Linked DNA regions of Martelella endophytica. The main gene of each other region encodes a partner of the protein of the gene in region 3 in a complex. Links are inferred from orthologs where the notes say so. Each region holds a gene or a part of one and is shown on either strand. Other genes may lie near its edges. The genes, in order: secA, secG and secY.

The links.
Region 1: the proteins of secY (region 3) and secA are in contact, whole or in part, in a crystal structure (PDB 3DIN), measured with the Thermotoga maritima proteins. The link is inferred for Martelella endophytica from one-to-one orthologs. Residues at the interface, in WP_004081795.1 of Thermotoga maritima: Glu108, Gly109, Glu110, Glu111, Ala236, Glu237, Arg238, Arg239, Ile240, Thr241, Ile242, Gln243, Tyr244, Ala245, Arg246, Arg247, Val248, Thr249, Gly250, Arg251, Arg252, Val253, Tyr254, Gly256, Ala257, Ser258, Thr259, Tyr260, Leu261, Pro262; in WP_004082002.1 of Thermotoga maritima: Glu261, Ala262, Arg263, Lys300, Ala301, Arg302, Thr303, Ile304, Ile305, Leu323, Tyr324, Asp325, Pro326, Val329, Ser330, Tyr333, Ile336, Lys340, Phe345, Val349, Glu363, Phe364, Tyr374, Ser375, Gly376, Gly377, Glu393, Ile395, Thr482, Ser483.
Region 2: secY (region 3) and secG share a complex: the UniProt entries of both Escherichia coli proteins name them as parts of the sec protein translocase complex. The link is inferred for Martelella endophytica from one-to-one orthologs.

What each region holds. Positions count from the first base shown.
Region 1 is NZ_CP010803.1:2,259,018-2,262,523, forward strand. What follows is about bases 105-3,457. They hold secA (preprotein translocase subunit SecA), read left to right. Parts: upstream 105-479; coding sequence 480-3,257; downstream 3,258-3,457. Other genes in these bases: TM49_RS10205 (peptidylprolyl isomerase), read right to left, coding at 105-227. In the rest of the region: more of TM49_RS10205, read right to left, coding at 1-104; TM49_RS10215 (anthranilate synthase), read left to right, coding at 3,499-3,506. UniProt on the Escherichia coli protein: Required for protein export, interacts with the SecYEG preprotein conducting channel.
Region 2 is NZ_CP010803.1:3,099,305-3,102,268, forward strand. Bases 123-2,933 are described here. They hold secG (preprotein translocase subunit SecG), read left to right. Parts: upstream 123-1,213; coding sequence 1,214-1,654; downstream 1,655-2,933. Other genes in these bases: tpiA (triose-phosphate isomerase), read left to right, coding at 317-1,102; TM49_RS14180 (CTP synthase), read left to right, coding at 1,848-2,933. Outside these bases: more of TM49_RS14180, read left to right, coding at 2,934-2,964. UniProt on the Escherichia coli protein: Subunit of the protein translocation channel SecYEG. Overexpression of some hybrid proteins has been thought to jam the protein secretion apparatus resulting in cell death; while this may be true it also results in FtsH-mediated degradation of SecY.
Region 3 is NZ_CP010803.1:4,279,708-4,282,745, forward strand. What follows is about bases 23-2,907. They hold secY (preprotein translocase subunit SecY), read right to left. Parts: upstream 2,192-2,907; coding sequence 854-2,191; downstream 23-853. Other genes in these bases: rpsM (30S ribosomal protein S13), read right to left, coding at 23-26; TM49_RS19860 (adenylate kinase), read right to left, coding at 267-857; rplO (50S ribosomal protein L15), read right to left, coding at 2,404-2,880; rpmD (50S ribosomal protein L30), read right to left, coding at 2,895-2,907. Outside these bases: more of rpsM, read right to left, coding at 1-22; more of rpmD, read right to left, coding at 2,908-3,038. UniProt on the Escherichia coli protein: The central subunit of the protein translocation channel SecYEG. Consists of two halves formed by TMs 1-5 and 6-10.

The DNA.
Region 1 (3,506 bases), 2.0 Mb from region 3 along the record:
TCGATCAGGCTCGAAAGGGCGACGCCGCGGAGCTGCTCGTCGGTCATCTGGCCGAACTGGCCCTTGAAGCGATCGAAGGTCTGCTGCAGTTCGGACTGGTGGATGGGCTCGCCACCCACCGTCGCGACCACCGGATCGTCGGTTGCTGCGTCCTGGGCGAAAGCCGGCGCGGCGAAACCAACCGCTGTTGCGAGCAGCGCGGCGGCTGCGAAATGTCTTTTCTGCATGAAATCACCTTTTGAATTGCGGGCGAATGCCTCCTGCTTCGCCCTGTCCGCCGAAAGCGGGAACACAGGAATGTGGCCATTGTGGAGCGGCCTTTGACGTTGACATCCCTTGACCCCCCTCTTATCTGTCTGCCTAGCCCGCGTCCAGAGAAGTTCCGGGCGACAGTAAGGTAAGACCCGCCTGCCGGAAAGCGGCAGGCCTGTCGCCGCGCAGAAGATGAACGATGAAAACTTTCGGAAAGAGCAATTGAAATGGTCTCACTCGGTGGCGTAGCCCGCAAATTGTTCGGTTCGGCCAATGACCGCCGGATCCGCTCCTACAAGCCGCGTGTGGCCGCGATCAATGCCCTCGAGGAGGAGATTTCAGCCCTTTCCAACGATGCGCTGAAGGCAAAAACCGACGAATTCAAGCAGCAGATTGCCGACGGCAAGACCCTCGACGATATCCTGATCGAAGCCTTCGCCGTGGTGCGCGAGGCTTCCAAGCGCGTTCTCGGCCTCAGGCCCTTCGATGTCCAGCTCATCGGCGGCATGATCCTGCACGAAAATGCCATTGCCGAGATGAAGACCGGTGAAGGTAAGACGCTTGTATCGACGCTTCCCGTCTATCTGAATGCGCTCGCCGGCAAGGGTGTCCACGTCGTTACCGTTAACGACTATCTGGCCCGCCGCGACAGCGAGACCATGGGCCGGCTTCATGCCTTCCTCGGCCTGACCACCGGCGTCATCCATCACGGTCTCGACGACCAGCAGCGCAAGGCTGCCTATGCATGCGACATCACCTACGCGACCAATAACGAACTCGGCTTCGACTATCTGCGCGACAACATGAAGATGCAGCGCTCCGAGATGGTCCAGCGCGGCCACAACTATGCGATCGTCGACGAGGTCGACTCGATCCTGGTTGACGAAGCGCGCACGCCGCTGATCATCTCCGGCCCGCTCGACGACCGCTCCGATCTCTATGTCGCGATCGACAAGGTCATCCCGATGCTGGAGGAGAGCGATTACGAGATCGACGAGAAGCAGCGCTCCGCCAACTTCTCCGAAGACGGCATGGAGAAGCTCGAAAAGCTTCTGACCGAGATGGGCCTGATGAAGGGCGCCTCGCTCTACGACATCGAGAATGTCGCGATCGTCCACCACCTCAACAATGCGCTGAAGGCGCACAAGCTGTTTTCGCGTGACAAGGACTACATCGTCCGCGACGACGAGGTCGTGATCATCGACGAATTCACCGGCCGCATGATGCCGGGCCGGCGTTATTCCGAAGGCCAGCACCAGGCGCTGGAAGCCAAGGAAAACGTCAAGATCCAGCCGGAAAACCAGACGCTCGCCTCGATCACCTTCCAGAACTATTTCCGCATGTACGACAAGCTCGCCGGCATGACCGGCACGGCGGCGACGGAAGCGGAAGAATTCGGCAACATCTACGGCCTCGACGTCGTTGAAGTGCCGACCAACCTGCCGATTGCGCGTCTCGACGAAGACGACGAAGTCTATCTGACGGTTCAGGAAAAATACCAGGCGATCGTCTCCGAGATCAAGGAAGCCAAGGAAAAGGGCCAGCCGGTTCTCGTCGGCACCACCTCGATCGAAAAGTCCGAGCTTCTGGCCGCCGCCCTTCGCCGCGACGGCATTTCCGATTTCAGCGTGCTGAACGCCCGCTACCACGAGCAGGAAGCCTTCATCATTTCGCAGGCCGGTGTGCCGGGCGCGCTGACGATCGCCACCAACATGGCCGGTCGCGGTACCGACATCCAGCTCGGCGGCAACCTCGAAATGCGTATCGAAGCCGAACTTGGTGGCACCGAACCCGGCATCGACATCGTCACCAACGAGCAGGGCCAGAAGGTCGAGGTCGAGCGCAAGTTCACGCCGGCCGGTCCTGAGCGTGAGGAAAAGGAAAAGGCGATCCGCGCCGATGTTGCCCGGCTGAAGGAGCAGGCGCTTGCCGCCGGCGGTCTTTACGTGATCGCCACCGAGCGCCACGAAAGCCGCCGCATCGACAACCAGTTACGCGGCCGTTCCGGTCGTCAGGGTGACCCTGGTCGCTCGAAATTCTATCTGTCGCTGCAGGACGACCTGATGCGCATCTTCGGTTCCGACCGGATGGAAAGCATGCTGACCAAGCTTGGCCTGAAGGAAGGCGAGGCGATTGTCCATCCCTGGATCAACAAGGCTCTGGAGCGCGCGCAGAAGAAGGTCGAAGCCCGCAACTTCGACATCCGCAAGAACCTTCTGAAGTACGACGACGTGCTGAACGACCAGCGCAAGGTCGTCTTCGACCAGCGCAAGGAACTGATGGATTCGGAGGACATCTCCGACATCGTCGTCGACATGCGCCACGAAGTCATCGAAAACGCCGTCAAGCGCCGAATCCCCGAACGGGCCTATGCCGAACAGTGGGATGTTGCCGGCCTGAAGGAAGACTGTGTCCGCCTGCTCAACCTTGATCTGCCGATAGAGGAATGGGCGCAGGAGGATGGCATCGCCGAGCCGGAGATCGAGCAGCGCATCATCGACGCAGCCGAGAAGGCCGCTGCTGTCCGGGCCGAGCAGGCAGCGCAGTTCGGTCCCGACGTGCAGAAATATGTCGAGCGGCAGGTGACCATGCAGGCGCTCGACCATCTCTGGCGCGAGCATATCGTCAACCTCGATCATCTGCGCTCGGTCATCGGCTTCCGCGGCTATGCTCAGCGCGATCCGTTGCAGGAATACAAGGCCGAGGCCTTCGAACTGTTCCAGGCGCTGCTGACCAATATGCGCGAAGTCGCGGTTTCGCAGATTTCGCGCGTCCAGCTCGTGCGCCAGGCACCGCCGCCGGAAGCCGAGCCGGCCGTCGATCCGGCGCAGATGCGTGCAAGCCACATCGATCCGGATACTGGTAATGACGAGATGGCTGAGGCCGATGCGGTTGGCGAGACCGACGTGATGCCGGCGGAATGGGCCAATACCGGTCGCAACGATCCTTGCCCGTGCGGCTCCGGCAAGAAGTTCAAGCATTGCCACGGCCGGCTGCTCGCCTGAGCAGCCGTCTTGGTGCTTGAAAGCGGCGGCCATCCGGGTTACAAAGCGAGCATGATGAACACGATGAACAACATTGCTAACTGGTGGTGGGCTCGCTAATAGGCGGCCACGATCACGCATGTTCATCTGAACTGACGAAGCCGCCCCACGATCGAGGCGGCTTTTTTGCTTCTTGCCGCCTTGTGCGGGGTGAAATTTGGCGGCGCCTGCGACGGCGCCAAGCAAGGTGGAGCACGGGACTATGAGCCT
Region 2 (2,964 bases), 1.2 Mb from region 3 along the record:
TGCGACACTTGCGGATGCCGGCCGCCATTTAAATCGAAATCAAACCGATTTGCATCCGGGCTAACCATATTTGGGCGCAACTTGTTCTAGCGCAAAGTATTTTCCCCTCAGCGGGCGCAACTGAGCCTCCCGGCAAGGCTCTCATTTGCGTATCCTGAGTGAATAACGGATGAAGGTGGTTGGTGAAGGAGAAGCTTTGGTTTGCCGTGCACGTGTTCAAGAGCCGGCACGACCGGGAATCTAGATTGGCGCACCGTTTCCACACCGGCAGGCCTGCCCGTCGGGATGGCGGCGCCAAAGGGGAGTATGAGAATAGATGACGTCCGATATCCGCCCGCTCGTGGCCGGCAACTGGAAAATGAACGGAACGCGGTCCTCGCTTGACCAGATTCGCGCGATTGCGCACGGGGTCAGCGGTCCGCTTTCGCGCAAACTCGACGCCCTGATCTGCCCGCCGGCGACGCTTCTCTACGTGGCGACGACGCTGACGGTGGACACGCGCCTGATGATCGGCGCCCAGGATTGCCACCAGAAGGCACGCACCGGCGCCCATACCGGCGATATCTCCGCCGAGATGATCCGCGATTGCTTTGCCACCCATGTCATCGTCGGCCATTCCGAGCGGCGCCAGGAATATGGCGAGAGCAATCATCGCGTATTGCTGAAGGCCCGCGCCGCCTACGACCAGGGGCTGACCGCGATCATCTGCATCGGCGAGACCCGCGAAGAGCGGGCCGAGGGCCGGACGATGGAGGTGCTCCACCGCCAGCTCCGTGGTTCGCTGCCCGATGATGCGACGGCGGCCAACACGATCATCGCCTATGAGCCGGTCTGGGCCATCGGCACCGGTCAGACGCCGCGGGCCGATGAAGTGGCGAAGGTGCATGCGCGCATCAGGGCCGACCTTGTCGCGCGTTTCGGCGAGGGCGGGGAGACGATACGCCTGCTCTATGGCGGCTCGGTCAATCCGGGCAATGCGAAGGAGCTTCTCGGCATCCCGCATGTCAACGGCGCCCTCATTGGCGGTGCCAGCTTGAAGGCGGCCGACTTCCTCTCCATCTATCACGCATACGAGGATATCCTGTCGTCCGTCGAGGCCTGAGGAGCGTCTGCAAAAAGGGGTTTCATTGCGCGCGCGGCTCATGTAGAGAAGCGCCAGATATTCCCAGCTTTCGCCCCGCAGGCTTCTTTTGCGGGGCCGGATTGGACAATCATGCAGACGGTACTGATCGTAATTCATCTGATAATTGTCGTGGCGCTCGCCGGTGTCATCCTCATCCAGAGGTCGGAAGGCGGCGGTCTCGGCATCGGCGGTGGCTCCGGTTTCATGACGGCGCGCGGCACGGCGAATGCGTTGACGCGCACGACCGCCATTCTCGCGGCGCTGTTCTTCGTGACCTCGCTCGGGCTCGGCATCCTCGCCCGTTATCAGGACAACCCCTCCGACATTCTCGACCGGATCGAGCAGAACGCGTCGACCGACGAGCAGGGCATCCTTGACCAGCTTGGCGGCTCGATCACTTCCGAGACACCGGCAACCGACGGCTCGGCGGTTCCGACCTCCGGCGACAGCGCGGCACCCGCGACGGACGCTCCGGCGGTCAGCACGCCGGCGCAGGATTCGAACGCCACCGGCGTTCCCACCGGCGACTGAGCGCCGACATATGACCAGACCCTGATCCGGCGGACCGAAAAGCCCGCCGGATTTTCTTTGAGCCAACCACCGGCGCGCGCTGCGGCACGAGCCGGCGGGTTAGCGTTGTTTTGACAATGGACCGGGGATGCCACGGCTTTTTTGAAGAAAGGCTCTGGCAGAATCGGCAGAGAAACGGTATCGGAATAAGCCCATGGCGCGATATATCTTCATCACCGGCGGCGTGGTTTCCTCACTTGGAAAAGGCATAGCCGCAGCAGCACTCGGAGCATTGCTGCAGTCACGGGGCTACAGGGTCCGGCTCAGGAAGCTCGACCCCTACCTCAACGTCGATCCGGGCACCATGAGCCCGACACAGCACGGTGAGGTCTTCGTCACTGACGACGGAGCGGAGACCGACCTCGATCTTGGCCATTACGAGCGCTTTACCGGCCGCTCGGCGACCAAGACCGACAACATCACCACCGGCCGCATCTACAAGAACATTCTCGACAAGGAACGCCGCGGCGACTATCTCGGCGCGACCGTGCAGGTCATTCCGCACGTCACCAACGAGATCAAGGAATTCGTGCTTGAGGGCAACGAGGACTTCGATTTCGTGCTCTGCGAGATCGGCGGTACGGTCGGCGACATCGAGGCCATGCCGTTCATGGAGGCGATCCGCCAGCTCGGCAACGACCTGCCGCGCGGCAACGCCGTCTATGTTCATCTGACGCTGATGCCCTATATCCCGGCGGCCGGCGAGCTGAAGACCAAGCCGACCCAGCATTCGGTGAAGGAACTGCAGGCGATGGGCATTCATCCCGACATCCTGCTGGTGCGCGCCGACCGCGAAATTCCGGAAGCCGAACGGCGCAAGCTGTCGCTGTTCTGCAACGTGCGGTCCTCCGCCGTCATCCAGGCGCTCGACGTTGCCAATATCTACGACGTTCCGCTCGCCTATCACCGCGAGGGTCTCGATGACGAGGTGCTGCACGCCTTCGGTATCGATCCGGCGCCCGTGCCGCGCATGGATGCGTGGAAGGAAGTCGGCGAGCGCATCCGCACGCCTGAGGGCGAGGTGACGATCGCCGTCGTCGGCAAGTATACCGGCCTCAAGGACGCCTACAAGTCGCTGATCGAGGCGCTCGCCCACGGCGGCATCGCCAATCGGGTCAAGGTGAAACTCGAATGGATCGAATCGGAGATCTTCGAGAAGGAAGACCCGACGCCCTACCTGGAAAAGGTTCACGGCATTCTGGTGCCCGGCGGCTTCGGCGAGCGCGGCTCGGAAGGCAAGATCCGCGCGGCGCGGTTTGCCCGCACCCACA
Region 3 (3,038 bases):
ATGTTGACGCCAGCAATACGAGCCACGCCGATTCTCCTTAAAGCATTATCAATGGGCAGCAGGCGAGCCGCCGGTTTCATCTGGCGGGTGACCGCCTCAATCTGCTCAGCCGCGACAACAGTCCGATTTGCATGCAAAAGGGACTCAAGACATTCATGCCCCATGTCGCGAGTTGGAGCGCTCTTAGCGGAAACAGCGCCTGAATGCAACCGTTTCCTTCATTTTTGTGACGTCGGCGCGCCGTCTTCCGGCACGCCGACACCTGCTCAGGCAGCGACGCCCGACAGGATCTTCTCGACGCTGGCGGTGACCGTGTCCATGTCGGCCATGCCGTCCACCGTGTGGAGCTTGCCCTTGGCATAGTAGTAGCCGATCAGCGGAGCGGTGCTCTTGTAGTAGGCCCTGAGCCGATCGGCATAGACCTCGGCATTATCATCCTTGCGCACTGGCTGGCCAGCGGCCTTCGCCTCTTCGGCACGACGCAGGATGCGGCCGACCATGGCCGAATCATCCACCGCGAGTTCGATCGCGACGTCGAGCGCCTGGCCCTTGTCCTTCAGCATCGCATCCACAGCATCGGCCTGCACCAGGGTGCGGGGATAGCCGTCGAGTATAAAACCGTCGGCGCAATCCGCCTGCTCGATGCGATCGGAAACGATGGCATTGACCACGTCATCCGGCACCAGTTCGCCGGCATCCATCAGCGCCTTGGCCTTCAGGCCGACATCGGTGCCCGCGGCCACAGCGGCGCGCAACATATCGCCCGTCGAAAGCTGCGGAATACCGAACTTGTTAACAATCCGCTGTGCCTGCGTCCCCTTGCCTGCACCGGGCGGCCCCAGAAGTATAAGCCTCATCGTCCCCTCTTGCCTCCACGCAATTTCGATTTCTTGATCAGCCCCTCATATTGCGCGGCGATCAGGTGACCCTGGATCTGCGAAACGGTATCCAGCGTGACGCTGACGATGATGAGCAGCGACGTGCCGCCGAGCGCCAGGGATACGCCAGTCCGCGCCACCAGGATTTCCGGCAGGATGCAGACGAAGACCAGATAAATGGCACCGACCACGGTAATGCGGGTCAGCACATAGTCGATATATTCCGCGGTGCGCTCGCCCGGACGGATGCCCGGAATGAAGCCGCCATGCCGCTTCAGATTGTCCGCGGTCTCCTTCGGATTGAAGACGATCGCGGTGTAGAAGAAAGCGAAGAACATGATCAGCAGGCCGTAGACGATCATGTAGAGCAACTGGCCGTGGCCAAGAGCAGCAATCGTTGCCGTCGCCCAGTTCGGCAGGTCGCTGGAGGTGAAGCCAGCAAGCGTTGCCGGCAGCAGCAGCAGCGAGGATGCAAAGATCGCCGGGATAACGCCCGAAGTGTTGAGCTTCAGCGGCAGGTGCGAGGTGTCGCCCTGGAACATGCGGTTGCCGACCTGGCGCTTCGGATACTGGATCAGCAGGCGGCGCTGTGCGCGCTCGACGAAGACGATCAGCGCAAACACGGCGACGACGACGACGAGGACGAGGACCGCCACGAATGCGGAGATCGAGCCGACGCGTGACAGCTCCAGCATGTTGCCGACAGCGGCCGGAAGGCCTGCGACGATGCCCGAGAAGATGATCAGCGAAATGCCGTTGCCGATGCCGCGCGAGGTGATCTGCTCACCGAGCCACATCAGGAACATGGTGCCGCCGACCAGCGTGATCACGGTCGAGATGATGAAGAACCAGCCCGGATCGGTGACCAGATTGTTGCCGGACTGCAGGCCGATCGCAATGCCGTAGGCCTGCGCCGTCGCCAGCACGACCGTGCCATAGCGGGTATACTGGTTGATGATCTTGCGGCCCTGCTCGCCTTCCTTCTTCAGGTTTTCCAACGAAGGAACAACCGCCGTCAGAAGCTGAACGATGATCGAGGCCGAGATGTAGGGCATGATCCCAAGCGCGAAGATCGCCATGCGCTGCACGGCCCCGCCGGAGAACATGTTGAACATGCCGAGAATGCCTTCGGACTGCCCCTGGAAGGCCTGGGCATAGGCATCGAGATTGATGCCGGGAAGCGGGATATGCGTGCCCAGCCGGTAAACCAGAAGCGCCAGAAGGGTGAACCAGATACGCTTCTTGAGATCCGTCGCCTTGGCGAAGGTTGAAAAATTCAGGTTGGAAGCTAGTTGTTCCGCTGCAGAAGCCATGCGTCTCTCCGCGTCGCCGCCCCGGCCGGATGGCCGGAACATTCGGTTGCCTTATCGCAGGATGACAAGGCAGCTATTGAAAGCGCTCAGTCGTCTTCGCGATCAATCACCGGCGAGAAGAAGACCTTCAGCCGGTGACCGAGGCCACATATGGAAGAAAAAACGCCCGGTGTGAAGCACTCCGGGCGATCATTTTGCGTTGTGGGCCGATTTTATTCGGCGTCTTTGGCTGCGGCGGCAACGGTAATCGAACCGCCGGCCTTCTCGATCTTCTCGATAGCGGCCTTGGAAGCGCCGGCAACCTCGAGGGTCAGCTTGGCCTTCAGTTCGCCATCGGAGAGGACCCGGACGCCATCCTTGGCGCGGCGAATCACGCCGGCTTCCAGAAGCGCTTCGGCATTGACCGTCTTCTTGGCGTCGAGCTTCTTGGCATCGACGGCGGCCTGCAGGCGGCCGAGCGATACTTCAACATACTTCTTGGCGAAGATGTTGACGAAGCCGCGCTTCGGCAGGCGACGATAGATCGGCATCTGGCCGCCCTCGAAGCCGTTGATCGCTACGCCCGAACGAGCCTTCTGGCCCTTGACGCCGCGTCCACCGGTCTTGCCCTTGCCGGAGCCAATGCCACGGCCAACGCGCTTCTTCGAATGGGTAGCGCCTTCGCGATCCCTGATTTCGTTGAGTTTCATCTTGCTCTCCCGTCTCACTTCTCGTCGACGACGCGGACGAGATGGGGAATACTGTTGATCATGCCACGCACGGAGGGGGTATCTTCCAGCGTGCGGACGCGATGCATCTTGTTGAGACCGAGGCCGATCAGCGTCTTGCGCTGGGCTTCCGGACGGCG